3 regions of the Bradyrhizobium sp. CCBAU 51753 genome follow, and region 2 is predicted to be linked to each of the others. Evidence: predicted binding sites of a transcription regulator. Region 2 holds the regulator's gene; each other region holds the start of a gene.
What was found. The regulator PhoB, encoded in region 2, activates phosphate uptake and scavenging genes when phosphate is short. The targets are predictions, from matches to a motif close to TGTCATNNANCTGTCAT.

Region 1: XH93_RS19390 (RNA degradosome polyphosphate kinase) is a predicted target of PhoB. The motif match lies at 5,208-5,224, and genes of this name have one in related genera.
Region 3: XH93_RS01870 (DUF2794 domain-containing protein) is a predicted target of PhoB. The motif match lies at 1,823-1,839, and genes of this name have one in related genera.

What each region holds. Positions count from the first base shown of each region.
Region 1 is NZ_CP030037.1:4,308,806-4,319,036, reverse strand. It holds gene rnd (ribonuclease D) at 238-1,386, shown strand; gene XH93_RS19415 (cold-shock protein) at 1,719-1,922, shown strand; gene purN (phosphoribosylglycinamide formyltransferase) at 2,002-2,652, opposite strand; gene purM (phosphoribosylformylglycinamidine cyclo-ligase) at 2,649-3,734, opposite strand; gene XH93_RS19400 (CDP-alcohol phosphatidyltransferase family protein) at 3,895-4,437, shown strand; gene XH93_RS19395 (DnaA/Hda family protein) at 4,489-5,166, shown strand; gene XH93_RS19390 (RNA degradosome polyphosphate kinase) at 5,299-7,509, shown strand; gene ppx (exopolyphosphatase) at 7,522-9,024, shown strand; gene XH93_RS19380 (TerC family protein) at 9,039-9,878, opposite strand; gene ndk (nucleoside-diphosphate kinase) at 9,944-10,231, opposite strand, start outside.
Region 2 is NZ_CP030037.1:8,654,032-8,664,262, reverse strand. It holds gene pstS (phosphate ABC transporter substrate-binding protein PstS) at 1-163, shown strand, start outside; gene pstC (phosphate ABC transporter permease subunit PstC) at 388-1,377, shown strand; gene pstA (phosphate ABC transporter permease PstA) at 1,382-2,227, shown strand; gene pstB (phosphate ABC transporter ATP-binding protein PstB) at 2,224-3,042, shown strand; gene phoU (phosphate signaling complex protein PhoU) at 3,146-3,862, shown strand; gene phoB (phosphate regulon transcriptional regulator PhoB) at 3,977-4,687, shown strand; gene XH93_RS39815 (GcrA family cell cycle regulator) at 4,772-5,284, opposite strand; gene XH93_RS39810 (aspartate aminotransferase family protein) at 5,770-6,975, shown strand; gene argF (ornithine carbamoyltransferase) at 6,975-7,901, shown strand; gene XH93_RS39800 (Hsp33 family molecular chaperone) at 8,015-9,016, shown strand; gene apaG (Co2+/Mg2+ efflux protein ApaG) at 9,144-9,539, opposite strand; gene XH93_RS39790 (OpgC domain-containing protein) at 9,852-10,231, shown strand, end outside.
Region 3 is NZ_CP030037.1:389,487-399,717, forward strand. It holds gene acnA (aconitate hydratase AcnA) at 1-364, shown strand, start outside; gene XH93_RS01865 (thioredoxin family protein) at 610-1,371, shown strand; gene XH93_RS01870 (DUF2794 domain-containing protein) at 1,901-2,272, shown strand; gene XH93_RS01875 (GNAT family N-acetyltransferase) at 2,380-2,922, opposite strand; gene XH93_RS01880 (Bax inhibitor-1/YccA family protein) at 3,009-3,797, opposite strand; gene XH93_RS01885 (ABC transporter permease) at 4,031-6,601, opposite strand; gene XH93_RS01890 (ABC transporter ATP-binding protein) at 6,598-7,317, opposite strand; gene XH93_RS01895 (arylesterase) at 7,373-8,008, shown strand; gene thpR (RNA 2',3'-cyclic phosphodiesterase) at 8,180-8,716, shown strand; gene zapE (cell division protein ZapE) at 8,852-10,036, shown strand.

The DNA.
Region 1 (10,231 bases), 4.3 Mb from region 2:
CCGCGGCCTCTCGGCTCAATCACCACTGTCTCTGGAATACTGGATCACCCGCATGCACGGGTGATGACATCGAGCTAGCTGTTTGAGATGCCATATGAGGCCAAATTTCCCTTGAATCCCTCTCGATCCCGGCGAAAATCCCCTGCCCTCACCTTGTGCAGGGCCAAAATCCCAGCAAGACCCTTGACATAGCTGCCCTTTCGGCAGAACGCGTGTGTTGAGCGTCATGGACACTTCATGGATCTGATTACCACTACCTCCGAACTTGCGGCCGCCTGCGGCCGGCTCGCCCGACACAAGGTCATCACAGTCGATACCGAGTTCCTGCGGGAGACGACCTACTACCCGCTGCTTTGCGTCGTGCAGATGGCGAGCGCGGACGAGGCCGTCGTGGTCGACGCGCTGGCGCCCGGCATCGACCTCAAGCCGTTCTTCGAACTGATGTCGGACGAAGCCGTGCTGAAGGTGTTTCACGCCGCGCGGCAGGACATCGAGATCGTCTGGCATCTCTCCGGCACCATTCCGCATCCGATCTTCGACACCCAGGTCGCCGCCATGGTGCTCGGCTATGGCGACAGCATCGCCTACGACGCGCTGGTCGATCGCGTCACCGGGCACCGGCCCGACAAGACTCACCGCTTCACCGACTGGTCGCGCCGCCCGCTGACCGAAGAGCAGATCGTGTATGCCGTCTCCGACGTCACCCATCTGCGCGAAGTGTTCGCCGCGCTCGACGCCGATCTGAAGAAGCGCGGCCGCAGCGACTGGGTCAGCGAGGAGATGGAGGTTCTGACCTCGCCGAAGACCTACGACTTCCACCCCGAACGCGCCTGGGAGCGGCTCAAGACCCGGGTGCGCAAGCCGCGCGAGCTCGCCGTCCTGATCGAGGTCGCGGCCTGGCGCGAGCAGGAAGCGCAGAGCCGCGACGTGCCACGCTCGCGCGTGCTCAAGGACGACGCGGTCGGCGATATCGCCACCCACGCGCCGACCTCGCTGGACAAGCTCGGCAATCTGCGCTCGCTGCCGAAAGGCTTTGAGCGCTCCAAATGGGGCACCGACATCATCGCCGCCGTGCAGCGCGGGCTGGCGCGCGATCAGGCCTCGCTGCCGAAGCTGGAGAAGCCGCGCAACAATGCCAATGGTGCGGCGACCGTCGAGCTCTTGAAGGTGCTGCTGCGCATGACCTCGGAGCGCCACGGCGTCGCAAGCAAGGTGATCGCGACCGTCGACGATCTCGAGCAGATCGCGGCCAGCGACCAGGCCGATGTCGGCGCCCTGCACGGCTGGCGCCGCGAATTGTTCGGCGAGGCCGCGCTCAAGCTGAAGCACGGCCAGCTGGCGCTGGCGATCGACAAGGGCCGCGTGGTTCGGGTCGACCGGGGCTAGCGCCATGTCGGCCAGTGGCCGAGCGTCGCGCGGGACGGTTCGGCAGGATCGGGCCGCGGTTGCGTCCTGCGAAACATGCACGGCCGGCGCAAGGCTTACCAACCAGCGGCCTACGAACCAGCGGCTTGCGAACTGGCAATTTTCATGTTGCAATCCCGTCGCAATCGGATTGCGGCGGTTCGACCGTGCGTTTCGCGACGTTGAGAACTTCGGACTTGAAGACTTCGCAGTTGAAGACTCGGCACCTGAACAGACACCCGGAAGCCCGTTTGTGGCGTGGCACGTGCAAAACGTGGCCGCGTCTTTTTTATGTCTAGCGTGGGAGAGAGACGATGCCGAAGGGTACCGTCAAGTGGTTCAACGCCACCAAGGGCTACGGGTTCATCAAGCCGGCAGCGGGAGACAAGGACGTGTTCGTCCACATTTCGGCAGTCGAGCGCGCCGGGCTCTCGACGCTCAACGAAAACCAGACCGTCGAGTACGAGCTGGTCGAGAACCGCGGCAAGACGTCGGCGGAAAATCTCAAGGTGAACTGAACGCCGGGGCGATCCGCGCTGATCGTCCTGACGCCTCCCCCGGCCGCATCACCCCCCGGGGGCTTTGCTGATGTGCGGCTCAAGGCGCCGGCGCGATCAGCGTGGCGTCGGTCGCGCCGCTGCCGAGCGTCCTGCAGAGATCGCCGTCAAGCTTCAGCCGGCCGCTCGCCAGCAGCCGCAGCGCCTCCGGGTAGATGCGATGCTCGATCTTGATGACGCGCGCCGCGAGCGTCTCGGGCGTGTCGTCGTCGGCCACGGTCACCGCCCCCTGCATCACGATCGGTCCCGCGTCGGTCTCCGGGATCACGAAATGCACGGTCGCCCCGGACAGTTTGACGCCGGCGCGCAACGCCTGGCCGTGCGGGTCGAGGCCGGGGAAGCAGGGCAGCAGCGAGGGGTGGATGTTGAGCATCTTGCCGTACCAGCGCCGGGCAAACTCCGCGGTGAACAGCCGCATGAAGCCGCCGAGGCAAATCAGCTCGACCTGCTTCTCGTCCAGCACCCGCTGCATCATCGCCTCGAAGCCGGCGCGATCCTTGCCGAACGGCTTGCTCTCGATGATTGCGGTCGGGATGCCGTTTGCGGCCGCCCGCTCCAGCCCGGCGGCATCGGCGCGGTTGGAGATCACGACCACGATCTCGGCGGGAAAATCCTCAGCCTTCGCAGCCTCGATCAGCGCGGCCATGTTGGAGCCGCGGCCGGAGATCAGGATGGCGACCCGGCGCTTCATGCGGAGAGGTCGAGATGGCCGTTATAGACCACGCGATGCTCGCCGGTGTGCGCCCCCTTGGCCTCGATCACCTCGCCGAGCAAGGTCGCGGTCTCGCCGGCTTCGGTGAAGACCTCGATGACCTGTTCCACCGCCTCAGGCTTGACGATCGCGATCATGCCGATGCCGCAGTTGAACGTGCGCAGCAGCTCGAGCTCGGCGATGCCGCCCTGCTCGGCCAGCCATTTGAACACCGGCAGCACCGGCAGCCGGGCCAGATCGATGCCGACGCCGAGATGCTTGGGCAGCACGCGCGGGATGTTGTCGGTGAAGCCGCCGCCGGTGATGTGGGCAAGCCCCTTCACCGCGCCGGTCTCGCGGATCGCGCGCAGGCAGGATTTCACATAGAGCCGGGTCGGCGTCAGCAGCGCCGCGCCGAGCGTCATCACCGGCGCGAACGGCGCCGGCGCGTCGTAGCCGAGGCCGGACTGCTCGACGATCTTGCGCACCAGCGAATAGCCGTTGGAGTGCACGCCGGACGACGCCAGGCCAATCACGGCATCGCCCGCCGCGATGTCGCCGCTCGGCAGCAGCGTGCCGCGCTCGGCGGCGCCGACCGCAAAGCCGCCGAGGTCGTAGTCGCCATCCTTGTAGAGGCCGGGCATCTCGGCGGTCTCGCCGCCGATCAGCGCGCAGCCCGATTCGCGGCAGCCTTCGGCAATCCCTGCGACGATGGCGGCGGTCGCTTCCGGATGCAGCTTGCCGCAGGCGAAATAGTCGAGGAAGAACAGCGGTTCCGCGCCCTGAACGACAAGGTCGTTGACCGACATTGCGACGAGGTCGATGCCGATACCGCTGTGAATGCCGGTCTCGATCGCGATCTTGAGCTTGGTGCCGACGCCGTCGGTCGCCGCCACCAGGACCGGATCCTTGAAGCCGGCGGCCTTGAGGTCGAACAGCCCGCCGAAGCCGCCGATCTCGGCGTCCGCGCCGGGGCGTGCGGTCGCCCGCACCATCGGCTTGATCAGATCGACAAGGCGGTTGCCGGCGTCGATGTCGACGCCCGAATCCGCGTAAGTGAGCCCGTTTTTGCGCTCGGTCATGCCCAATTCCAGATGATGGGGGGCTGGTTACGAGGAATTCCGGCCCCGCGCAATGGCTCGCGGCGCCAGTGCCGCGATACTATGTAGATAACACGCGGCCGCTGCTGAAAAGAGCCGGATATCGAGTAAAATCAGGATTCTAGCCGGGAAACGTCCCAACTTGAGTATTCCGAATATCATCACCCTCGGCCGCATCATCCTGGTGCCGATCATCGTCTGGGCCATCGTGTCCAGCCAGATGGAGATTGCGTTCGCGATCTTCGTGATCGCCGGCGTCTCCGACGCGGTCGATGGTTTCCTCGCCAAGCGCTTCAACATGACGAGCGAGCTCGGCGCCCTACTCGACCCGCTCGCCGACAAGGCGCTGCTGGTGTCGATCTACATCGCACTCGGGATCTGGGGCGCGGTGCCGCGCTGGATCGTGATCCTGGTGGTGTCGCGCGACATCATGATCGTGTCTGCCGTGATAGTGTCATGGTTGTTCGACAAGCCGGTCGAGATGAAGCCGCTGATGGTGTCGAAGCTGAACACGGTGGCGCAGGTCGCGTTCGCGGCGCTGGTGCTGGCCTCGCTCGGCTTCGGCTTTCAGCCGTATCCCTACGATCTGATCCTGATGGCGCTGGTCACGATCTTTACTTTGGTTTCGGTGTCCCTCTATCTCGTCGAGTGGGTGCGGCACATGGGCACGATCGAAGCCCGGTAGAGTGACGATCTGACAAGATCGATGCTCAGACAAAGCGTTTTGGAGACTTGCGTGGCAGGCAGCGTTCAACCTCGTCAACTGGCCCTGGCGCTGCCGCACGAGGAAAAGCTGACCCGCGACGATTTCCTCGAAGGCCCGGCCAACGAAGCGGCGCTGGCGCTGATCGATGGCTGGCCGGACTGGCCGAACCGCATCATGCTGCTGGTCGGGCCGGAAGGCTCCGGCAAGAGCCACCTCGCCGCGATCTGGTCCGAGCATGCCGGTGCGCGGTCGACCGCGGCGCATGCGCTGACGGCGGAGGCGGTGCCGACCGCGCTTGCTACCGGCGCGCTGGTGGTCGAGGACCTGCGGCCGGCGGATTTCGACGAGCGCGCGATGTTTCATCTTCTGAACCTCGCGCGCCAGGACGATGCCTTCGTGCTGATCACGGCGCGTGTTCCGCCGTCGGCGTTCGAGATCGAGCTGCGCGACTTGAGGTCGCGGCTTCGCGCGGTGCCGACGGTGACGCTGCTGCCGCCCGACGACCTGCTGTTCCGCGGCCTGATCCTAAAATTCTGCGCCGACCGCCAGATGAGCGTGGACGAGTCGATTGTCAGCTATCTGACCAGCCGGATCGAGCGTTCCTATGTCGCCGTCCGGCAGGCGGTCGAGTTGCTCGACACCGAGGCGCTGCGGCTCGGCCGGCCGGTCACACGGGCGCTGGCGGCGGAGCTGTTGCGGGATGCGTGACCACCTGACCGGCTTGACGGCGGAAGCGGTGGGAACATGAATGTCATCGAAACGTCATCGCAATATCACATGGTTTGCGTGGCCCTCGGATAGACCGCCCAGGCCGCCCTCCTCGAATTGGACCAACACTTGATGGACTCGGCACAAGCTACTGAAATCAAAGAGAAAGAGGCGGAAGCTCCCGCCCTCCCCGCGATCGCGACCAGCCCCGAGCGGTTCATCAATCGCGAGCTCTCATGGCTCCACTTCAATCGCCGGGTGCTCGAGGAATCGGTCAACCAGGGCCATCCCGTGCTGGAGCGCGTCCGCTTCCTGTCGATTTCGGCCAACAACCTCGACGAGTTCTTCATGGTCCGCGTCGCCGGCATCAAGGCGCAGGTCCGCGAGGGCATCGCCGAGCGCAGCCCGGACGGCCTGCTGCCGGCCGAGCAGCTGGTGATGATCAACAAGACCGTGTCGCAGCTCGCCTCCGACCAGCAGGCGATCTGGAGCGACCTGCGCGCCATCCTGTCCGACGTCGGCATCCAGCTGGTCGACGGGCGCGATGTGACAAAATCCGAGCGCGGCTGGATCGAGGATCACTTCCTCCACAGCATTTTCCCGCTGCTGACGCCGCTGGCAATCGACCCGGCGCATCCGTTCCCGTTCATCCCGAACCTCGGCTTCACCGTGGCGCTGCAGCTGGCGCGGATCTCCGACGGCAAGGCGATGAATGCCTTGATCCGCATGCCCGGCAAGATCGACCGCTTCATCCGCCTGCCCTCGTCGAAGGACGGCGCGCCGGTGCGGCTGATCACGCTGGAACAGGCGACCGGCCTGTTCATCGGCCGTCTGTTCCCCGGCTACACCGTCAAGGGCCAGGGCGCGTTCCGCATCATCAGAGACTCCGAACTGGAGATCGAGGAAGAGGCCGAAGACCTCGTCCGCCTGTTCGAGACCGCGCTCAAGCGCCGCCGCCGCGGATCGGTGATCCGGCTCGAGATCGAGGCCAAGATGCCGGAGGAGCTGCGCATCTTCGTGCAGCACGCGCTGTCGGCAGCGGATGACGAGGTGTTTCTGGTCGACGGCGTGCTCGCCATGAACGAGCTGTCGCAGCTCACCCGGCTCGATCGCCCCGACCTCGAATTCCCGCCCTATGTGCCGCGCCATCCCGAGCGCGTCCGCGACCATGGCGGCGACATCTTCGCGGCGATCCGCCAGAAGGACCTCGTGGTCCATCACCCCTATGAATCCTTCGACGTCGTCGTCCAGTTCCTGCAGCAGGCGGCGCGCGACCCCGACGTCGTCGCGATCAAGCAGACGCTGTATCGCACCTCGAACAACTCGCCGATCGTGCGCGCGCTGGCCGAGGCCGCCGAGGCCGGCAAGTCGGTGACCGCGCTGATCGAACTGAAGGCGCGCTTCGACGAGGAAGCCAACATCCGCTGGGCGCGCGACCTCGAGCGCGCCGGCGTCCAGGTGGTCTACGGCTTCATCGAGCTGAAGACCCACGCCAAACTGTCGATGGTGGTGCGCCGCGAGGGCGGCAATCTCACCACCTACGTACACACGGGCACCGGCAACTATCATCCGGTCACCGCGCGCATCTACACTGACCTGTCCTACTTCACGTCGGATCCGATCATCGGCCGCGATACCGTGCGGGTGTTCAACTACATCACGGGCTATGCCGAGCCGAGCGACATCGAGAAGATGGCGGTGTCGCCGCTGACGCTGCGCAAGCGCATCATCGAGCACATCCATGACGAGGCCGTTCATGTACGCAACGGCCGCCCGGGCGCGGTCTGGATGAAGATGAACGCGCTGGTCGACCCCGACATCATCGACGCACTTTATGGAGCGTCACAGGCCGGCGTCTCGATCGAGCTCGTGGTGCGCGGCATCTGCTGCCTGCGGCCCGGCCTGCCCGGATTGTCGGAGAACATCCGCGTCAAATCGGTGATCGGCCGGTTCCTGGAACATGGCCGAATCTATTGCTTCGGCATGGGGCAAGGCCTGCCGAGCACCAAAGCTGCTGTGTATATCTCGTCCGCCGACATGATGCCGCGGAACCTGGACCGCCGCGTCGAGGTGCTCTGTCCGCTGCAAAATCCCACGGTGCATCAGCAGGTTCTCGAACAGATCATGGTCGCGAATCTGAAGGACAATGAGCAGAGCTGGCAATTGTTGCCGGATGGGTCGTCTACGCGTATGAAGGCCGCGAAAGGCGAAGAGCCTTTCAACCTGCACAACTATTTCATGACAAATCCGAGTCTGTCCGGCCGTGGTAAGTCTCTCAAGGAATCTTCGCCACGCCGGCTCACGCGTCGCAACGAGCGGCAGCAGCATCAGCCATCGTCTTAAGGGGGCTTTACGGTGAAGCGGCCGCGGAAGCGCGCTTCCAGCGTCGCTGTCATCGATATCGGTTCGAACTCGGTTCGTCTCGTCGTTTACGAGACGATGTCGCGCAACCTCATCACAATCTTCAACGAGAAGGCGCTGTGTGGGCTCGGCCGCGAGGTGCAGACCACCGGCCTGCTCGCGACCGACGCCGTCAACAAGGCGCTCACCGCGCTGCGCCGGTTTCGCGCGCTGTGCAGGATCCAGCAGGTCGGCCGCGTCTTCGCGATCGCGACCGCGGCCTGCCGCGACGCCAAGAACGGTCCGGACTTCATCGCCAAGGCCGAGCGCATCTGCGGCGCCAAGATCGAGATCCTCTCAGGCCCGCGTGAAGCGAAGCTGTCCGCGCTCGGCGTCGTCTCGGGCGTGCACAATCCCAACGGCATCGTCGGCGATCTCGGCGGCGGCTCGCTCGAATTGATCGACGTCAAGGGCAACCGCGTACGCAGCGGCGTGACATTGCCGCTCGGCAGCCTCGCGCTGCAGGACCTCTCGCACAAATCGCTGAAGCGCGCCGAGCGCATCGTCAAGAACGAGTTGCTCGGCGTGCCGCAGCTCAAGGCCGGCCGCGGCCGCACCTTCTATGCGGTCGGCGGCACCTGGCGCGCGCTGGCGCGGATCCACATCATCCAGAGCGGCTATCCGCTCAAGGTGATGCACGGCTATTCGATCCCGGCGGTCGAAGCGCTCGACTTCGCGCAGCGGCTGCGGCGGCTCGCGGCCACCAACATGCTGGCCAATATCGAGGCGGTCGCCGACGCGCGGCGGCCGCTCCTGACCTATGCCGCGCTGGTGCTCGAATACATCATCCGCGTCGCGCAGCCGAAGACCATCGTGTTCTCGACCTTCGGCGTGCGCGAGGGCCTCTTGTACGAAATGCTGCCGCCGGCCGAGCGCGCCAAGGACGGCCTGGTCTGCGCCGCGCAGAACCTCAACGAATTGCTGTCACGCTCGGCGCGCCACGCCCAGGAGCTGATCTCGTGGACCGACCGCCTGGTGCGGGTGGTGCGGCTGCGCGAGACCGAGGAGGACCGCAGGCTGCGTCACGTCGCCTGCCTGCTCTCCGACATCGGCTGGCGCGTGCATCCGGATCATCGCGGCGAGGAAACCCTCAGCCTGATCATGAACGGCAATTTCGGCTCGATCACGCACCAGGGGCGCGCCTTCGTCGCGCTGTCGGTGTTCTATCGCTATGCGGGCCTCAGCGAGGAGAATGAGCCGCCGCTGCAGATTCGCGCGCTGGTGCCGCCGGCGATGGACGAGCGCGCCCGCGTGCTCGGCGCCGCGTTCCGCGTCGCGCATCTGATCACCGCGGCGCGCACCGGCGTGCTGCCGGCGACGCATTTCCGCACCCAGGGCCGCAAGCTGATGCTGGTGTTCGAGCACCGGATGGTCGATTTGGTCGCCGACCGCGTCGGCAGCCGCTTCCGCCAACTGGCGCGCCTGGTCGGACGCGCCGGTTCGATCGTCCGGCGGTAATCCAAAAGCCGCGACTACGCGGCTTTGGCGGAATGCTTGGCCTTGCGGAGCGCGTGGCGCCGCCAGAGCGAGCCCGCGATCAGCACCACGATGATGCCGAGCACGGCGAGCAGGATCTCGCCGCCGTTGCCGCCATGGCCGAACTGCGGCGACATCCCGATTGCGGCGAGCCACGAATCGAGCTTCGCACCGAGCGGGCCGGCGAACAGCGCATCCAGCCGCGGATGCACCGCCGGATCGGTCGCGATGACGTCGCCCGCGATCCAGCCGAGCAGCGCGGCGCCGGCCCAGACCAGGATCGGCAGCTTGTTGAGCAGCGCCATGATCAGCGCCGCACCGGCCACGATCAAGGGAACGCTGATCGCAAGGCCGAGCACCAGCAGCGGTACGCTGCCATTTGCGGCGGCGGCCACCGCGATCACGTTGTCGAGGCTCATCACGATGTCGGCGACGACGACGATCTGCACCGCGGCCCACAGATGCGCGGCGGCATCGACGCTGTCCTCGTCATCGTGCTCCGGCACCAGGAGCTTGGCCGCGATCACGATCAGCGCCAGCCCGCCGACGAGTTTGAGGTAGGGCAGCTCCATCAGGCTGGCGACGATGCCGGTGAAGATGACGCGCAGGATCACCGCGGCGGCGGCGCCGAGGATCATGCCCCACAGCCGCTGCCGCGGCGCAAGCCCGCGGCAGGCGAGCGCGATCACCAGCGCGTTGTCGCCGGACAACAGCACGTTGATCCAGATGATCTTGCCGACGGCGACCCAGAAGGTCGGGGTCGCCATCTCCTCCCTGAACTGGGTGAAGAACGCGCCGATGTGCGCGGGATCAAAGATCTGCCACAGCCAATCCACAGCGAGTCCTATTCGGCCTTACGGCCGCCCCTTTGCGGCAGAGGTCCGCCGCTACCCCAGTTGAGTTAGCCGACGATCTCGTTGCCGGCGAAGAACTGCGCGATCTCGACCACCGCGGTCTCCGGCGCGTCGGAACCGTGCACCGAATTCTCGCCGATCGACTTCGCATAGAGCTTGCGGATCGTGCCCTCGGCGGCCTTCGACGGATCGGTCGCGCCCATCACGTCGCGATACTTCAGGATGGCGCCCTCGCCTTCCAGCACCTGGACCACCACCGGGCCCGAGGTCATGAACTCGACCAGCTCGCCGAAGAACGGGCGCGCCTTGTGGACCGCATAGAAGGTCTCGGCCTG
Region 2 (10,231 bases):
CAAGGATGCGACCGACAAGGCGGCCTCGCAGGAAGCCCTCAAGTTCTTCAAGTACGCTTTCGAGAAGGGCGACAAGGCGGCTGAAGAGCTCGACTACATCCCGATGCCGGACTCGGTCGTCAAGCTGATCGAGAAGACCTGGGCCGCGGACATCAAGAGCTAAGTCGCAACGTTTCGAATGAGGCCTGTGCCGCCCAACGGCGGCACAGGTTGAAGTGCCAAGAGCCTGCTCCGTCACGACCCATAAAACCATGGAGCTTGGGCTCGCGCGTCCTTCGGGGCGCAGCCGGAATGACGCCCGGCCCAAAAGCGTCGGTGAAGATCGCTTCGGGGGCGTACCGGTTTGCGTTGCTTTCACATAGTAGAGAGGGGATAGGCGTGGCAGACATGGCTGTTCAGGGCGATGTGATGGAAGCTGCCGGTCCGTATGATCGCGCCAAGGCTCTCAGTGCGTTCAAGCTCGGTGATGCCACCTTCTACTGGATCACCCGTATCTCGGCGATCTCGGTCCTCCTGATCCTCGGCGGCATTATTCTGTCGCTGATCGTCGGCGCCTGGCCGGCGATGCGGGAATACGGCTTCGCCTTCCTGTTCACGCAGCGCTGGGCGCCCTCGGCCGATCCGCCGGTGCTCGGCGCGCTCGGTCCGATCTACGGCACGCTGATCACCTCGGTGATCGCGATGATGATCGCTATTCCGGTCGGCATCGGCATTGCGGTGTTCCTCACCGAGCTGTGCCCGCAGTGGCTGCGCCGCCCGATCGGCATCGCGGTCGAACTGCTCGCCGGCATCCCCTCGATCATCTACGGCATGTGGGGCTTCTTCGTGCTGGGCCCGTTCCTCGCCAACACCTTCCAGCCGTTCATGATCCGGATCTTCGAGGGCGTGCCGGTGCTGGGCGCGATCTTCGCCGGCCCGCCGTCCTATCTCAGCCTGTTCAATGCGGCGCTGATCCTGGCGATCATGGTGCTGCCCTTCATCACCGCGATCTCGGTCGACGTGTTCAAGACCGTGCCGCCGGTGCTCAAGGAGGCCGCCTACGGCATGGGCTGCACCACCTGGGAAGTCGTCAAGAACGTGGTGATCCCCTACACCCGGGTCGGCGTGATCGGCGGCATCATGCTGGCGCTCGGCCGCGCGCTCGGCGAGACCATGGCGGTGACCTTCATCATCGGCAACTCGTTCCGCATCTCATCGTCGATCTTCGCGCCGGGCACCACGATCTCGGCGGCGATCGCCAGCGAATTCGCCGAGAGCGACGGGCTGCATCAGTCCGGCCTGATCCTGCTCGGCCTGCTGCTGTTCGTATTGACCTTCTTCGTGCTCGCCGCGGCGCGTCTGATGCTGATGCGGCTTGAGAACAAGGCGGGGAAGTGACGCCATGAACCCGATCTACAAATCCCGCCGCCGCAACGACATCATCATCCGCGCGCTCTGCTTCGCTGCCGCCGCGTTCGGCGTCACCTGGCTGGCCCTGATCCTGCTGACGCTGCTCTACAACGGCATCGCCGGCCTCAGCGTGCAGTTGTTCACCCAGAACACGCCGCCGCCCGGCTCGACCGAAGGCGGCCTGCTCAACGCCATCGTCGGCTCGGTCATCATGACCGTGATCGGGGTCGGCATCGGCGCGCCGCTCGGCCTGTTCGCCGGCACCTACCTTGCCGAATACGGCAAGCATGACAAGCTGACCTCGGTGATCCGCTTCATCAACGACATCCTGCTCAGCGCCCCCTCGATCATCATCGGCCTGTTCATCTACGGCGCGGTGGTGGTGCCGATGCGCGGCTTCTCGGCGATCGCCGGCGCGCTCGCGCTCGCCGTCATCGTCATCCCGGTCGTGCTGCGCACCACCGAGGACATGCTGCTGCTGGTGCCCAATCCGCTGCGCGAGGCGGCAAGCGCGCTCGGCCTGCCGCGCTCGCTGGTGATCAAGCGGATCGCCTACCGTGCCGCCCGGTCGGGTCTGATCACCGGCGTGCTGCTGGCGACCGCCCGCGTCGCCGGCGAGACCGCGCCGCTGCTGTTCACCGCGCTGTCGAACCAGTTCTTCAGCCTGAGCCTGAACAAGACGATGGCCAACCTGCCGGTGACCATCAACAACTTCGTGCAAAGCCCCTACGCCTACTGGAAAGAGTTGGCCTGGAGCGGCGCACTGCTGATCACCTTTACCGTGCTCGCGCTGAATATCGGCGCGCGTATCCTTGGTGCCGAAAGGGCCGCAAAATGACCGAGCTTTCGATTTCGACCACCGCCGCCGGCCACGTTCCCCAGGCGCCGCTGCCGGAAGCCGCGCCGAAGGTTACGGCGCGCAACCTCAACTTCTATTATGGCGAGCACCACGCGCTGAAGAACATCAACCTGACGCTCGGCACCAACCGCGTCACGGCGTTCATCGGCCCGTCGGGCTGCGGCAAGTCGACCTTGCTGCGCATCTTCAACCGGATGTATGATCTCTATCCGGGCCAGCGCGCGGTCGGCCAGCTGATGCTGGACCAGACCAACATCCTCGACGCCAAGCTCGACCTCAACCTGCTGCGGGCGCGGGTCGGCATGGTGTTCCAGAAGCCGACGCCGTTCCCGATGACGATCTATGAGAACATCGCCTTCGGCATCCGCCTTTACGAGAAGATCTCGAAGTCGGAGATGGACGGCCGGGTCGAGAAGGCGCTGCGCGGCGGCGCGCTGTGGAACGAGGTCAAGGACAAGCTGAACGCCTCCGGCCTGTCGCTCTCCGGCGGCCAGCAGCAGCGCCTGTGCATCGCGCGCACGGTGGCGGTGCGGCCCGAGGTGATCCTGTTCGACGAGCCGTGCTCGGCGCTCGATCCGATCTCGACCGCCAAGGTCGAGGAGCTGATCCAGGAACTGTCCGAGGACTACACGATCGCGATCGTGACCCACAACATGCAGCAGGCGGCGCGCGTCTCCGACAAGACCGCCTTCATGTATCTCGGCGAGTTGATCGAGTTCGACGACACCAACAAGATCTTCACCTCGCCGAGCGATCGGCGCACCCAGGACTACATCACCGGTCGGTTCGGCTAACGCCTGATCGGAAAAAAGCGGGGATGGTTTCCCGCCGAGATCAGGCTGAAATGAAGGCATGAGATCGTGATCCTCTTGGGATTATGATCGAAGGAGACAAGCGATGGCTTCTGAACATACCGCCAAGGCATTCGACAGCGACCTGCAGGAGTTGACCCGCCTGGTCGCCGAGATGGGCGGCCTGGTCGAGCGCATGATCACCGAGTCGGTCGATGCGCTGATCCGCCGCGACGTCGCGCTCGGCAAGCGCGTGGTCGCCGCCGACATCGAGATCGACAGCCTGCAGCGCGTCATCGAAGAGCGCGCGGTGCTGACGATCGCGCGGCGCCAGCCGATGGCGATCGACCTGCGCGAGATCGTCAGCGCGATGCGGGTGGCCACCGACCTCGAGCGGATCGGCGACCTCGCCAAGAACATGGGCAAGCGCGTCGCGGCGCTGGAGAGCGATTTCCAGCCGCTGAAGCTGATCCGCGGCCTCGAGCACATGACCGACCTCGTGCTGTCGCAGGTCAAGTCGGTGCTCGACGCCTACGCCGCGCACGATTTGCCGGCGGCGATGAACGTCTGGAAGGGCGACGAGGAGGTCGACGCGATCTGCACCTCGCTGTTCCGCGAGCTGCTCACCTACATGATGGAAGATCCGCGCAACATCTCGTTCTGCATCCACCTGATGTTCTGCGCCAAGAATATCGAGCGGATCGGCGACCACGCCACCAACATCGCCGAGACCGTGTTCTACATGATCGAGGGCCAGCAAATCACCGACAAGCGCCCGAAGGGCGACATGACCAACTTTGCGACCACGGTGCCGGGTAACTGAAGCACGATCCGGAAAAGTGGGTACCGGTTTTCCGACAAGATCGTGCTCATCAGGACGATGAGCGTTTCGGTTTTGCGTCTGGGCAACGGATCAAGATAGAGAGAACTTAGACCGATGAGCGCACGCATTCTGGTAGTCGAAGACGAGGAAGCGCTGACAACGCTGTTGCGCTACAACCTCGACGCGGAAGGCTACGATGTCGAAACGGTCGGGCGCGGCGACGATGCCGACACCCGCCTCAAGGAGCGCGTTCCCGATCTCGTGGTGCTCGACTGGATGCTGCCGGGCCTGTCCGGCATCGAGCTCTGCCGCCGCTTGCGGGCACGTCCCGAGACCAAGCAGCTGCCGATCATCATGCTGACCGCGCGCGGCGAGGAGAGCGAGCGGGTGCGTGGGCTGGCCACCGGCGCCGACGATTATATCGTCAAGCCGTTCTCGGTGCCGGAGCTCCTGGCGCGGGTGAAGGGCCTGCTGCGCCGCGCCAGCCCCGAGCGGCTCGCCACCGTGCTGACCTATGGCGACATCGAGCTCGACCGAGAGAAGCGCCGCGTTGCGCGCTCCGGCCGCCCGATCGATCTCGGCCCGACCGAATATCGGCTGCTCGAATTCTTCCTCGAGCATCCCGGCCGCGTGTTCAGCCGCGAGCAGCTGCTCGACAGCGTCTGGGGCCGCGACATCTATATCGACGAGCGGACCGTTGACGTGCATATCGGCCGCCTGCGCAAGCTGCTCAATCCGGGCCGCGAGCAGGATCCGATCCGCACCGTGCGCGGCGCCGGCTACGCCCTCGACGACCGTTTTGCCAAGGCCGAGCCGCAGCCGTAAGGCCCGGTCCGACCGCTGCAACAAAAAAATCCCCGCCTTCGCGGGGATTTCTTTTTTGACGTCGTCGCTGGTTTCGTCGTCGGCCTATTTGAGCTGCGGCTTGTTCGACGGCCGGCGGCGATCGCCGGCGGGCTGGTAAGCGACGCGCGAGTGGTGCGCGCAATAGGGCAGGCCGGTGAGCGCCTTGCCGCCGCAGAAGAAGAATTCCGGGCTCGAGGGATCGCCGACCGGCCAATGGCAGGTGGCCTCGTTCAGCTCCAGCAGCGACAGCCGCTGGCTCATCGGCACCACGTTGTCGTAGGCGATCGGATCCGGCTCGAGTTCGACCTCGAAAGCCTGCGCCAGCGCGGTGTTGCCGCGCGAGACCGGGCGCGCCACCCGCATCATGTGCTGGGCGGGACGGGCCTTGCGCTGCCGCGGCGCGGCGGTGGAGGGCGCCTTGGCGCGGCCGGACAGGCCGAGCCGATGGACTTTGCCGATCACGGCGTTTCGCGTCACATTGCCGAGTTCCGCCGCGATCTGGCTGGCGGAGAGGCCACTCTCCCAGAGCTTCTTCAGCTGCTCGACGCGATCGTCGGACCAGGTCAATACCGTCATCGCATTCTTCCTTTCGCGGTGCGCCGGCCGGTGATGGGAGCGGCGCTGCGAGCCAAATCTGTCAAAATCCCCGCGGTCAGAATCCCTTAGCCCTCGCCGGGCGTGCTGTTGCGCCCGAACGTTCACGCAGAACAAATGGCTACTAAGAGGGTCCAGTACTGCCGCACGAGATGTCGTACCCGACAGGCCAAACGCTACAATATGGCGTGACTCTGGCGCAAGAGTCCGCGGCAGCGCGTCCACATGTTCCCAACATTTAAGCCTTGCAATCAGGCTTTTCCACTGCTCCGGAATACTCCGGATTGCATGCGTTTCGCATTGCAGGAAGGCCACTTCGTGGCGATTGACACGGACCGGGCGCAGCATAGAATGCCCCGCACGTGCTGCCCGCAAGGCGGCACGTTTTTGTTTTCCGAAGCTGGCCGTTGCTGCGCTGGCGTCAAGGCGCGCGGCAATTGTCGGCCTCAAACCCGTCAGTGATCGCCATGACCAACAGCGCCACGTCGCACCTGCTCCCCGTCTTTGCCCGGATCGATCTCGGCTTCGAGCGCGGCGAGGGCGCCTGGCTGATCGCAACCAACGGCGACCGCTATCTCGACTTCACCTCGGGCGTCGCGGTGAACGCGCTCGGCCATGCCCATCCGCATCTGGTCAAGGCGCTGCAGGAGCAGGCGACCAAGCTCTGGCACATGTCGAACCTGTTCAAGAGCCCGGACGGCGAGGCGCTGGCGGCGCGGCTCTGCGAGCAGAGCTTTGCCGACTACGTGTTCTTCTGCAATTCCGGCGCCGAGGCGATGGAGGGCGTGATCAAGCTGGTGCGCCACCACCATTTCTCCAAGGGACATGGCGAGCGCTACCGCATCATCACCTTCGAAGGCGCGTTCCACGGCCGCACGCTGGGCACGCTCGCGGCGACCGGCTCGGCGAAATATCTCGAAGGCTTCGGCCCGCCGATGGACGGCTTCGACCAGGTGCCGCATGGCGACATCGAGGCGGTGAAGAAGGCGATCGGCCCGCACACCGCCGGCATCCTGATCGAGCCGGTGCAAGGCGAGGGTGGCGTGCGCGGCGCGCCGCAGGCCTTCTTCAAGGCGCTGCGCCAGCTCTGCGACGAGCACGGCCTGCTGCTCGCCTTCGACGAGGTGCAGACCGGCATGGGCCGAACCGGCGAGTTGTTCGCCTACAAGCGCACCGGCGTCACGCCGGACGTGATGTCGCTGGCGAAGGCGCTCGGCGGCGGCTTCCCGATCGGCGCGGTGCTGGCGAGCGCCAAGGCCGCCGAGGGCATGGCGCCCGGCTCGCACGGCTCGACCTTCGGCGGCAATCCGCTCGCGGTCGCCGCGGCCAATGCCGTCCTCGACGTCATGCTCAAGCCTGGCTTCTTCGAGCACGTGCAGAAGGTGTCGCTGCTGCTCAAGCAGAAGCTCGCCTCCGCGGTCGACCGCTTTCCCGGCGTGCTGTCGGAAGTGCGCGGCGAGGGTCTCCTCATCGGCGTCAAGGCGGTGGTGCCCTCGGGTGACCTCATTGCCGCGCTGCGCAACGAAAAACTGCTCACCGTCGGCGCCGGCGACAACGTCGTCCGCTTCCTGGCGCCGCTGATCGTCACCGAGGCCGAGATCGACCACTCGATCGCCGCGCTGGAGCGCGCCTGCGCTGCGCTGTCGGCGCAGCCGAAGAAGGCGGCGGGGTAATGAGCAAGTCGGTCCGTCACTTCCTCGACATCAACGAATTGCCGCTCGCCGAGCTGCGCAACATGCTGTCGGCCGGCGCCGCCATGAAGGCGCAGCGCAAGGCGCACGAGAAGGCCAGGAAGCCGCTCGAGGGCAAGACGCTGGCGATGATCTTCGAACGCCCGTCGACCCGCACGCGGGTGTCGTTCGACGTCGGCATGCGCCAGCTTGGCGGTGAATCCATCATGCTGACCGGTGCCGAGATGCAGCTCGGCCGCGGCGAGACCATCGCCGACACCGCGCGCGTGCTGTCGCGCTATGTCGATGCGATCATGATCCGCATCCTCAATCACGATGCGCTGCTCGAGCTTGCCGCCCACGCCACCGTTCCCGTGATCAACGGGCTGACGCGGCGCTCGCATCCCTGCCAGGTGATGGCCGACCTCATGACCTATGAGGAAAACCGCGGCTCGATCGAGGGCAAGACGGTGGCCTGGACCGGCGACGACAACAACGTGCTGGCCTCCTGGGCGCACGCCGCCGAGCGCTTCAAGTTCCAGCTCAATGTCGCGACCCCGCCGGAGCTCGCGCCGAAGAAGCCGATGCGGGACTGGATCAAGGCGACGAATGCGCCGATCGTACTCGGCACCGACCCGGAGGCCGCGGTGCGCGGCGCCGACTGCGTCGTCACCGACACCTGGGTGTCGATGGGCGACAAGGAGGGCGAGCACCGCCACAACGTGCTGCGGCCCTATCAGGTCAATGCCAAGCTGATGTCGCTTGCGAAACCCGACGCACTGTTCATGCACTGCCTGCCCGCGCATCGCGGCGAGGAGGTCACCGACGAGGTGATCGACGGCCCGCAATCCGTCGTGTTCGACGAGGCGGAAAACCGCCTGCATGCGCAAAAGGGCATTCTGGCCTGGTGTTTCGACGCGGTGGCGTAGCAATAACGCTGTCGTCCCGGCCCAGTGCGCAATTGCGCACTAGGCCGGGACGACGATCTCTGTGTTCGCGTGAACCCCTTTATTTCATGGTCCGAGACCCCAGATAGAGCGCCATGGTTTCACAATCCCCCGACATCAAAATCACGGCCGAGGCGCCAATCCGCGCGCCATCGGCGGTTCCTGTTGACGATGCCGTGCTGGCCTTCGAGGTCGGCGCGCTGGATCTGCGCGGACGGCTGACCCGGCTCGGCCCCGCGCTCGACGAGGTCCTGCACAAGCACGATTATCCGCCGCCGGTCGGCAAGCTGCTCGGCGAGGCGATCGTGCTGACGACGCTGCTCGGCTCCTCCGTGAAGTTCGAGGGCCGCTTCATCCTGCAGACCCGGACTGACGGTCCGGTCTCGCTGCTGATCGTCGACTTCCAGGCGCCGGATCGGCTGCGTGCCTATGCGCGCTACGATGCGTCACGCATCAAGAACGGCCAGACCTCGGGCCAGCTGCTCGGCAAGGGCCATCTGGCGATGACCATCGATCAGGGCGCCAACACCAGCCGCTACCAGGGCCTGGTGGCGCTCGACGGTGGCAGCCTCGAGGACGCCGCGCACGAATATTTCCTGCGCTCCGAGCAGATCCCGACCCGGGTGCGTCTTGCGGTCGGCGAAGAGATGCGCGGCGGCGAGCGCGGCAAGCTGCACTGGCGCGCCGGCGGCATTTTGCTGCAATTCCTGCCGAAGTCACCGGAGCGCGCCAAGCAGGCCGATCTGCATCCCGGCGACGCGCCGGAGGGAACGGTTGCGCACGCGGTGCCGGACGACGACGCCTGGGTCGAAGGTCAGTCGCTGATCTCGACCGTCGAGGATGTCGAGCTGATCGATCCGGATCTGTCCGGCGAACGGCTGCTCTACCGCCTGTTCCACGAGCGCGGCGTCCGCGTCTTCACCCCGCAGCAGCTGCGCGCGCAGTGCTCCTGCTCGCGCGATGCGGTGTCCGCGATGCTGAAGAGCTTTGCGCCAAAAGACCGCGCCGACATGGTCAAGGACGGCAAGGTCGTCGTGACCTGCGAGTTCTGCTCGTCGGTGTATGAATTCACGCCGGACGAAGCCGGCGTGGAGTAGGACGCTCGTTAACGTAGCCCGGATGCAGCGAAGCGAAATCCGGGGCGCTCCAACCGCGAATGATGCTGTTCCGGATTGCGCTGCGCTGCATCCGGGCTACGCACTGTCCGCATTTGCTACGCAGGCCTCAGTTCAACACCCGCTTGCCGTCCGGGCTCGGGCTATCCAGCGAAAACGTCGGCACGTCGATGTCGAACCGCTCGCCGCTTTCGTTGACCATCTGGTAGCTGCCGGTCATGAAGCCGGAGGCCGTCGACAGCGGCACGCCAGAGGTGTACTCGAAGCGCTCGCCGGGCGCGAGCACCGGCTGTTCGCCGACCACGCCCTCGCCGCGCACCTCCTGGCGGCGGCCGGTGGCATCGGTGATGATCCAGTGCCGGGTGCGCAGCTGCACCGTCTCCGGGCCCGAATTGGTGATCACGATCGTATACGACCAGAAATACTCGCGCCCCACCGACGAGCGATCCGGCATGAAGTTCGGCTCGACGGTGACTTCGATCTGGCGGGTAACGGCACGGTACATCAGGCTCAATCCGGTGGTCTCAAAGCACGATTCGGAAAGCGCGGTGCGGTTTTCTGTTGCGATCGTGCTCAAACAGGCGGCTTATCATAGCGAATTCGTCCACCGGAACCAATCGCTTGGCTGGCCGTGAAAAACCGGACGAAAAGCCGGGGCAAAAAGCCGGTACAGGCCGCGCCTGCAATCGCGGTTTCAACATAGTTCCGTCCTAAAGCCCCGCCGGCATGCCGCCGCACTCAGTGCTTTGTCCGCAAATCGCGGGCCGATATTATCTTTTCAGGGCGCGCCCGACTTCCAGAGCCGCTTTGGTGCTTGATGAGCTCGATTGCCGATCCCATAGCCGGTTCGCCGGTGGCTGAGGCCAAAGCCGAGGCGAAGGCAAAGGCCGCCGCGGCGTCGCCGGCGATCACGCTGCCCGCGGCGGGCGAGCGCGAGCTCCGGCTCGACCTGTTTCGCGGCCTCGCACTATGGCTGATCTTCATCGACCACTTGCCGACCAATCTCCTGACCTGGCTGACGATCCGCAACTACGGATTCTCCGACGCCACCGAGATCTTCATCTTCATCTCCGGCTACACCGCGGCCTTCGTCTACGGCCGCGCCATGCTGGAGGCGGGCTTTTTGATCGCGACTGCGCGCATCCTGCGCCGGGTCTGGCAGATCTACGTCGCCCATGTCTTCCTGTTCACGATCTT
Region 3 (10,231 bases), 860 kb from region 2:
CGGCAACGGCTCGTCACGCGACTGGGCGGCCAAGGGCACGCGCCTGCTCGGCGTGCGCGCGGTGATCTGCCAGAGCTTCGAGCGCATCCACCGCTCCAACCTGGTCGGCATGGGCGTGCTTCCGCTCACCTTCCAGGACGGCGCATCGTGGTCGTCGCTCGGTCTGAAGGGCGATGAGAAGGTCACGATCCGCGGGCTGCAGGGCGATCTGAAGCCGCGCCAGACCCTGACCGCCGAAATCGTCTCCAGCGATGGCGGCAAGAAGGACGTCCCGTTGCTCTGCCGCATCGATACGCTGGACGAGCTCGATTACTACCGCAACGGCGGCATCCTGCATTATGTGTTGCGCAAACTCGCGGCTTAAGGCCCTCCGTTTGAGCATGATCTGCACGGAAAACCGCTTCGCACTTTGCGCTGACGCGGCCCTCCGGGTCCGGATCATGCTCTACGCGGATTTGTGATCGGTGGCTCACCGCTTAGTGAGTAGCGACCAAAAAGAAGGCGGCCTATGACAAAGGCCGCTTTCTGGCGTTTTGGGGCACGCAGTTTCAGGGACAGCTTCATGCTCCGTACAATTACGGATGGAAATCATCACGACTGGTTCGCAGTATGACAGCGATGATGGCCTATAATCGCATATCGCAATGGTCCAGCGCCCTCGGTATCTGCGCAATCATCGCGATCATCCGCCCCGCTCACGCCGACCCGCGTGCCGTCGTCGAACTCTTCACCTCGCAGGGCTGCTCGTCCTGTCCGCCCGCGGACAAGGTCATCGGTGAGCTCGCGAAGGATCCCAACGTCATCGCGCTGAGCATGCCGATCGATTATTGGGACTATCTCGGCTGGAAGGACACGCTGGCCGATTCCCGTTTCAGCGCGCGTCAGAAGGCCTATTCGCACATGCGCGGCGATCGCGACGTCTACACGCCGCAGGCGGTGATCAACGGCTCCGCGCATGTGATCGGCAGCGACCGCGACAGCATCGAGAGCGCGATCAAGGCCACCGACAACAGCGCCGGCGTGATGTCGGTGCCGGTGACGCTGACGTTGAGCGGCAAGCAGATCAACGTTTCGGTGGCCGCGGCCAAGTCGCCGACGGCGGCGCGCGGCGAGGTCTGGATCTGCTCGATCTCGAAGTCGGTGCCGATCTCGATTGCGCGCGGCGAGAATCGCGGCCGCGAGATCACCTACCACAATGTGGTGCGCAATCTCCTGAAGGTCGGTGACTGGAACGGTTCGTCCGGAAGCTGGACCGTCCCGCTGGAGAACATCACGCGCGACGGCGTCGACGCCGCGGCGGTCTATATCCAGGACGGCAATCGTGAGAAGCCGGGCCCGATGCTCGGCGCGGCGATCACGTCGCTTCGCTAACCGTTAGCACGCAATCGTCGTCAACGGCGTCGTGCAATGCGCGACGTCCGTCGAGCGTCCTTCCAGACATCTTTTGCAACGAAGGTGGTCCGCGCCTTGCGCGTGACGCGATCACGCCGCGTCGAGCAGTCCCCCAAAAACAAAAAGGACCAACTTTCGTTGGCCCAGTGTTGGGATTAACTCCCCTGCGAACAGGCCCGATCCCGACGGCCCCGGGGGGCTGGGGGCTGAGGAATCCGGAACCGAAAGGACCGGGCCAACGCAGGATTTTCTTTTCGCAAGGCAGCAGGGCGGGCGATTGGCGGAAGTGGGGCAGCAATATGATTCCGCTAACGTTCCCGTGAGTCCTTCAGAGATAAGGGATTTTCGGGACAATCGGTCGCGCTCGAAGTGGTTAAGGTTCGGTTGCCTCGCGAATGGGCCCTTGCGGCGCTCTGCGCTTAGCGCAATCATGTCAGCCTCGTGACGATCCCGAGCAGCGGGGACCGGTTTGGGGTGTGATCGTCGCCGAGATGACAGGAGGCGCTCGATGAGTTTGATCTCGGAGGACACTGATCCGAGCGGGAGCCGCGCCGTGGCGCGTCCCGCCGCGGCGGCCCCTCAGTCCAACCGTGTGACGTTCAATCGACTTGAACTCAATCGCATTCTCAATCTCTATGGCCGCATGGTCGCCGACGGTGAGTGGCGCGACTATGCGATCGACTTCCTCAAGGACCGCGCGGTGTTCTCGGTGTTTCGCCGCGCGTCGGAAGTGCCGATCTACCGCATCGAGAAGGATCCGCGCCTCGCGCGCAAGCAGGGCATGTACAGCGTGATTTCGGCGACCGGCCTGATCCTGCGCCGCGGTCATGAACTCGAACGCGTCCTGCTCGTGATCGACCGCAAGCTGGCGCTGGTGTGACCACGCTGCCGTAGCCTGGATGAAGCGCAGCGCAATCCGGGGATTCATCATCCGCGGAGAGTGCGGTCCCGGATTGCGCTGCGCTCCATCCAGGCTACTGATCTTGTCTAATCCGCCGGCACCGTTTCCGCGCCTTCGCCGAGCGCGCGCTGCATCATCACGGTGTCGAGCCAGCGGCCGAACTTCAGGCCGACGCTGGGATGGGTTCCGATCATCTGGAAGCCGCATCGGCGGTGCAGCCCGATCGAGCCCGCATTGGCGGAATCGCCGATCACCGCAATCATCTGCCGGAAGCCGGCGGCCTCGCAGTCGGCGATCAGCCGTTCCATCAACCTGAGACCGATGCCGCGGCGATGGACGGCAGGATCCAGATAGACCGAGTTCTCGACCGTGAAGCGGTAGGCCGGACGCGGCCGGTAGGGGCCGGCATAGGCGTAGCCGGCGACGCGGCCGTCAAGCACGGCGACGAGATAGGGGAAGCCGCCGTCCGCCAGCGCCCGGTAGCGGCGCGTCATCTCGGTGAGGTCGGGCGGGATCAGCTCGAAGGTCGCGGTGCCGAAGCGCACCGCCTGCTCGTAGATCGCCGTGACGGCAGCAAGGTCAGCCTCGGTGGCGGGCCTGATTTCAGAATTGGACTTAAGCTCGGGCATGGCGCGACACTATTTTTGCCGCGCGCAAAAGAAAAGCCCCGGCCGCGAGGCCGGGGCTTAACTCGATTGGCTCTGGCTCGCGCGGCTTAGTCGCGCTGGCCGAGCAGCTGCAGCAGCAGCGTGAACAGGTTGATGAAGTTCAGGTAGAGCGAGAGTGCGCCGGTGATCGCCGCACGCTCTGCCATCACACCGCCCTGCGAGGCGTAGCCGTAGATGTAGTCGTTCTTCAGCCGCTGGGTGTCCCAGGCGGTGAGACCGGCGAACACCAGCACGCCGACAACAGACACGATGAACTGCAGCGCCGTGCTCGCCAGGAACAGGTTGACCAGGCTCGCGATGATGATGCCGATCAGGCCCATGAACAGGAACGAGCCCATGCCGCTCATGTCACGCTTGGTGGTGTAGCCGTAGAGGCTGAGCGCACCGAACGTCGCCGCGGTGATGAAGAATACGCGCACGATCGAGGTGTGCGTATAGATCAGGAAGATCGACGACAGCGACAGGCCCATCAGCGCCGAGAACACCCAGAACAGGAGCTGGGCGGTCGCCGGCTGCAGGCGGTTGATGCCGGCCGAGATGACGAACACCATCACCAGAGGGGCGAGGATGAACAGCCACTTCAGCGGGCTCACGAACATCGCGTAGCCGAACTGCGTCAGCGGCACCTTGCCGAAGTGCGCGACGGCCGAAGCCGGATCCGCCACCGCGGCCATGTAGACGCCGAGCGCGGCGAGGCCAGTGATGGCGAGGCCGATGCTCATGTAGTTGTAGATGCGCAGCATGTAGGCGCGCAGACCGGCGTCGACGGCCACAGTGTCAATGCGTCCGGCGGCCCGGCCGAATGGAGAAGTGTAATTGCGGTCTAGGTCCGACATGGTCGAATTCCCGTGGTTGGTCCCGGTGGAGCGCAAGGGATTTGCGGCGCCGGTGTAAATCTATCCCAGATGGCGTGACTTGAGGAACATTAATTCCGCGTCATCATAGCGGCCATCCGACCCGCTTGGTATGTGGGAAATTAGCACAGCCGACGCAAGCTTCCACGCGCGGCTGAATGTCGCTCTGACCCGGCGCATATAGGCAAAAGCGGCGTTAACGCCGCTACATAATGTCACAAATTGCGCAGCACCGAGGCCGGCTTCTGGTTCAGCGCCAGCAGTGTTCCGGCCAGTCCTAACCCGACCGTGACGATGAGGGCGGCGACCACGACCAGCGCGGCGCTGCCGGCCTGCCAGATGAAGCTCAGCGTCATCAGCCGCGTCACGATCATCCAGGCCGCAACCGAGCCCGCGATCACGCCGAACACGGCGGTTGCAAGGCCGATCATCAGGTACTCCAGCGCATAGGCGCCGAGCAGCCGGACCCGCGTGGCGCCGAGCGTCTTGAGGATCACGGCGTCGTAGACGCGGTGGCGGTGACCGGCGGCGAGCGCGCCGCCGAGCACCAGGATCGCCGAGATCAGCGTAACCGCGCTGGCGCCGCGAATCGCCAGCACGAGGTTGCTGACGACACTGCCGACCGTTTCCAGCGCCTCGCGGACCCGCACGCTCGTCACCATCGGGAAGGCATCGGCGACCTGCTTAATGATGCGCGCGTCATCGGCGGCGGTCGGATTCACCTCGGTCAGGGTCGCGACATGGCTGTGCGGCGCGCCCTTGAAGGCGTTCGGCGAGAACACCAGCACGAAATTGATGCCGAGTCCCTGCCAGTCGATGTTGCGCAGATTGGCGATCTTCGCCGGAACGTCGCGGCCGAGCACGTTGACGACGATCTCGTCGCCGATCTTCAGGGAAAGGCCGTCGGCGATCTTCTTCTCCATCGAGACCAGCGGCGGCCCGCTATAGTCCGGTCCCCACCATTCGCCCTCGACTATCTTGGAGCCCTTCGGAACCTCACCGGTATAGGTCAGGCCGCGGTCGCTCTGCAGCACCCATTCCGAATCGACGGATGGCTTGAGCTGGTCGGCCTTGACGCCGCGGGCGGCGACGATGCGCCCGCGCAGCATCGGCACGTCCTCGACGGTCGCGTCAGGGGCGATCTGCTTCAGATAGGCGCCGAAGTGATCGGCTTCGGTGGAGGGGATGTCGATGAAGAAGAACGACGGCGCCCGCTCCGGCAGCGCGGCGAGGAACTGGCGGCGCAGATTGCCGTCAATCTGGGTGATGGTGACGAGCACGGCGAGCCCGAGCCCCAGCGAGAGCACGACCGACGGCGTCAGCGCGCCCGGCCGGTGGATGTTGGCGATCGCCAGCCGCAGCATGGTCATGCGGCTGCGCGGCACCCGCCGCGCCACCGCCATCAAGAGTTCGGCGATCCCGCGCAACAGCAGGAACACCGCGATCGAGGAGGCGACGAACACCGAGGCGACCCGCTTGTCGTAGGCGAGCCCGATCGCCACCCCAATCAGCAGCACGATCACCACGGCCATCAGCGTGAGATAGCTCCAGCGCGGCCGGTGCCATTCGCTGGTGATGGTCTCGCGGAACAGCGCCGCCACCGGCACGTCGTGGACGCGGCCGAGCGGCCACAATCCAAAGGCCAGCGCGGTGAGCTGGCCGTAGATGAAGGACAGCGCAAGCTCGTCGGGGTGCACCGTCGGCACCACCGGCAGCGGCAGCACCTTGCCGAACAGGCCGACGACGACGAACGGCAGCGCGGCGCCGAGCGCGAGCCCGATCACCGAGCCGATGCCGGCCAGCACCACGACCTGGGTGAGGTAGATCGTGAAGACGTCGCGCCCGGTGGCGCCGAGTGCCTTGAAGGAGGCGATGACGTCGTGGCGGCGGTCGATATGGCTTTTCACCGCGTTGGCGACGCCGACGCCGCCGACCAGGAGCGCGGCGAGGCCGACCAGGGTCAGGAACTGGGTGAAGCGGTTGATGGTGCGTTCGAGCTGCGGCGAGGCGTTGCTGCGGCTGCGGACTTCCCAGCCGGCCTGCGGTGCCGCGCTGCGCGCGCCGTCGATCAGCGCCGTGGTCGCGCGTTCGTCATTGGCACCGTCGGGCAGCTTCACCCGATAGATCCAGCGCACCAGGCTGCCCGGCTGCAGCAGGTCGGTGGCGCGCAGGCTGGCTTCGCTGACCAGGAAGCGCGGGCCGAGGCCGACGCCGCTGGCGAGCTTGTCCGGCTCCGACACCACGACGCTGCGGATCTGATAGGTCGCGCTGCCGATGCTGACGCGGTCGCCGAGCTTCAGATCGAGCCGCGCCAGCAAGGTCGAGTCGACGGCGGCGCCATAGGCGCCGTCGCGCTCGGCGAGCAGATCGGCAAGCGGCATCTTCGGCTCGAGCGTCAGCTCGCCGAGCATCGGATAGTTGCTGTCGACCGCCTTGAGCTCGACCAGCGCGAGCTTGCCGTCGCCGCTGCGGGTCATCGCGCGCAGCGTGGCCGCGACCGAGACCTCGCCGCGGGTGCGCAGATAGGCGACCTCCTCGGGCTTGGCCTCGCGCTGGATCAGCGAGAAGGCGACGTCGCCGCCGAGCAGGGTGCGGCCTTCCCGCGACAGGCCGTCGCCGAGGCTCGCGGCGACCGAGCCGACGCCGGCGATCGCCATCACGCCGAGCGCGATGCAGGCGATGAACACGTAGAAGCCGCGCAGGCCGCCGCGCAATTCGCGCAGCGCGTAACGGAAGGCAAGCGACGACGCGCGGCTCTGCACCGCGACTTCGGACGCGATGCTCATGTCGCGGATGATCCGTCGATGCGGCCGGAGCGCAGCCGCACCACGCGATCGCAGCGCTGCGCGAGCGCGAGATCGTGCGTCACCAGCACCAGCGTCATGCCGCGTTCGGCGTGCTTGGTGAACAGCAAATCGACGATCTGCCTGCCGGTCGATTCGTCGAGATTTCCGGTCGGCTCGTCGGCGACCAAGATCGCGGGATCGGGCGCCAGCGCGCGCGCGATCGCCACGCGCTGCTGCTCGCCGCCGGAGAGCTGTGTCGGATAATGATGCAGCCGCTCGCCGAGGCCGACCGATTGCAGCTCCTGCGCGGCACGCTCCGCGGCATCCGCGTTGCCGGCGAGCTCGAGCGGCACCGCGACGTTCTCCAGCGCCGTCATGGTCGGGATCAGATGGAACGACTGGAAGACGATGCCGACCTGGCGGCCGCGGAAACGCGCCAGCGCATCTTCATCGAGGGCATTGAACGAGGTGCCGCTCACGACCACCTCTCCGCTGTCAGGACGTTCCAGCCCCGCCATCACCATCAGCAAGGTCGACTTGCCCGAACCTGACGGACCGATCAGGCCGATGGCCTCACCCGCTGCCACACGAAGGCTGATATCTTTGAGGATATGGACCCGTGCCGCGCCGGCGCCGAGCGACAGGTTGACGTTCTTGACAGAGATCGTGTCCGGCTCGACGCCGGTCAATGAAGGGGATTCGATGAGGCTGTCCATGGTTTGGTCATATGGCACTTCCGCGGTTGCGGTCGAGGGCCGGTTGCGAATCTTCGTGCACATACTCGTGTTGCTTATGGGCCTGATGACGGCGGCAAATGCGCAGACGGCGGACCCGGCGAAGCCGATCAAAATGGTCGTTCTGGGCGATTCCTTGAGCGCCGGTTTCGGCCTCCCGGCCGGCGCGGCATTCCCGGTCCGTCTCCAAAAAGCCTTGGAAGCCAAGGGGATAAAGGTCGACATGATCAATGCCGGGGTGTCCGGCGACACCTCCTCGGGCGGCCGCGAGCGGCTCGACTGGTCGGTGCCCGATGGAACCAGTGTGGTGATTCTCGAACTCGGCGCCAACGATGCCCTGCGCGGCACCGATCCCGCGGTGACCCGCGCCGCGCTGTCCGACATCATCACAAAGTTGAAGGCGCGCAACATCGCGGTGCTCTTGTGCGGCATGCTGGCGCCGCCGAATTATGGCACTGAGTACGCCGCGAAGTTCAACGCGATCTATCCCGATCTCGCAAAGGCCTTCGGCGTGCCGCTGTACCCGTTCTTTCTCGACGGCGTTGCCGCCGACGCCAAGCTCAACCAGGCCGACGGCATGCATCCGACTGCGGAGGGCGTCGATATCGTTGTGAAAAATATCCTGCCTACGGTGGAGGCACTGCTCGGATCATTATCTGCGCAGCGTGGCTGAAAAGCAGAAGGCGGGCCGGTGGATTAACCGGAGCTTTACGAGCTGTTAACGCGTTATGCTTCGCAGAGTCATATAACTCGGGTACAAAAGAGACGTCGGTGATTCGTCACCGGGGTGTGTTCGACGGCGCGGGCTCCCAAAACTCGCGCCACTGCATCGAGGATTATTGCGATGCCGCGTCTGTTCACTGGACTGGAAATTCCGGCCGATATCGGTCAGACCCTCTCCAATTTGCGTGGCGGCCTTCCCGGCGCACGCTGGATCGATCCCGAAAATTATCACGTCACCTTGCGCTTCATCGGCGATATCGACGGCCTCTGGGCCAACGAGATCGCGTCGATGCTGTTTCGGGTGAACCGCAAACCGTTCGAGGTCAAGCTCAAGGGCCTCTCGAGCTTCGGCGGACGCAAGCCACGCGCAGTGGTTGCCTCCGTCGAGCCGAGCCGGCCGCTGATCGAGCTGCAGGCCGAGCTCGAGCGGATGATGCAGCGGATGGGGCTCGATCCCGAGGGGCGAAAGTTCACGCCACATGTCACGCTCGCGCGTCTGCATGACGCATCGAGCCAGGACGTCGCGGATTATCTGTCGGTGCGCGGCTACTTCCCGAGCCGCAGCTTCATGGCAGACCGCTTCGTGCTGTACTCGTCGCGCGCGTCGACCGGCGGCGGACCCTACGTGGTCGAGGACGCCTACGCGCTCTGCGCGTAAGGTCTGAGACAGATTGCGGGACTTTAGCGGCCGGCTCGTCCGGTCGGCCGTGGCATGCAAGGCGTGCGCTTGCATGGCTATCGCCCCAATTCACGGCTTGCATTTTCCCGCGCAGTAGGGCCGTAAGGTGGGCCGATGCAGTCCACCTCGCCCGCCGCTTTCCTCGAACACTACAAGACCCTGGTCGCCTCCGGCGCGATCGAGGCCGATCCGGCGCAGGCGCGCGCCGCCGAGGCGTTCGGCGCGCTCGACGAGCGGCTCGCGTACTACAAGCCGCAGCGCAAGCAGGGCCTGTTCGGCCGGCTGTTCGGCGGCGACAATAACGGCAAGCCGCGCGGGCTCTATGTCCATGGCGAGGTCGGCCGCGGCAAGACCATGCTGATGGATCTGTTCTTCCAGCAGAGCCCGGTCGAGCACAAACGCCGCGCGCATTTCCACGAATTCATGGCCGAGGCGCATGAGCGCATCTACGGCTATCGCCAGCAGATCGCGCGCGGCGAGATCGCCGACGGCGACGTGATCGCGCTCACCGCGCAGGCGATCTTCGACGAGGCCTGGCTGCTCTGCTTCGACGAATTCCATGTCACCGACATCGCGGACGCGATGATCCTCGGACGGCTGTTCGCAAAGCTGTTCGAGCTCGGCACCGTGGTGGTCGCGACCTCGAACGTCGCGCCCGACGATCTCTACAAGGGCGGCCTCAACCGCGCACTGTTCCTGCCGTTCATCGCGCAGATCGCCGAGCACATGGACGTGCTGCGGCTCGATGCGCGCACCGATTTCCGGCTGGAAAAACTGTTCGGCGTGAAGATGTGGCTGGTGCCCGATGATGCCGCCGCCGGCGCCGCGCTCGATGCGGCCTGGCGCAAGATGACCGGCAACGCGCCGTGCAAGCCGCGCGACATCACGATCAAGGGGCGGGTGCTGCACGTGCCGTGCGCGGCGCACGGCGTCGCCCGCTTCAGCTTTGCCGAACTCTGCGAGCAGCCGCTGGCCGCGTCCGACTATCTCAGGCTCGCGCACGACTATCACACGCTGCTGGTCGACCACATTCCGGTGATGGATTACGCCGAGCGCAATGCCGCCAAGCGCTTCATCTCGCTGATCGACACGCTCTATGACAATGCCGTGAAGCTGATGGCCTCGGCAGAGGCCGACCCGGTGTCGCTGTACCTTGCCGACGACGGCAATGAGGCGATGGAGTTCAAGCGCACCTCATCGCGCCTGATCGAGATGAGCTCGGAATCCTATTTGGCGCTACCGCACGGCCGAAAGGATTCCTCGGCGAGCGGCGCGTCGACCGGCCTGGTCGAAACCTGATTTCAGCCTTGAATTCGGCCTTGCGCGCCGCCCGGTTCGGAGCAATTTTTCGTGCGTCCAGGGCTGATGTCGCTGGCATGCCTGATCGAATTCGAGGCAGGGCGCCCGATCGAGCAGGCCGCGACTTGAACCGATCATTCGAAAGGGATAACCACCCTTGCAACCGACTTCCCTCCCTCCTGCATCCAGATCGAA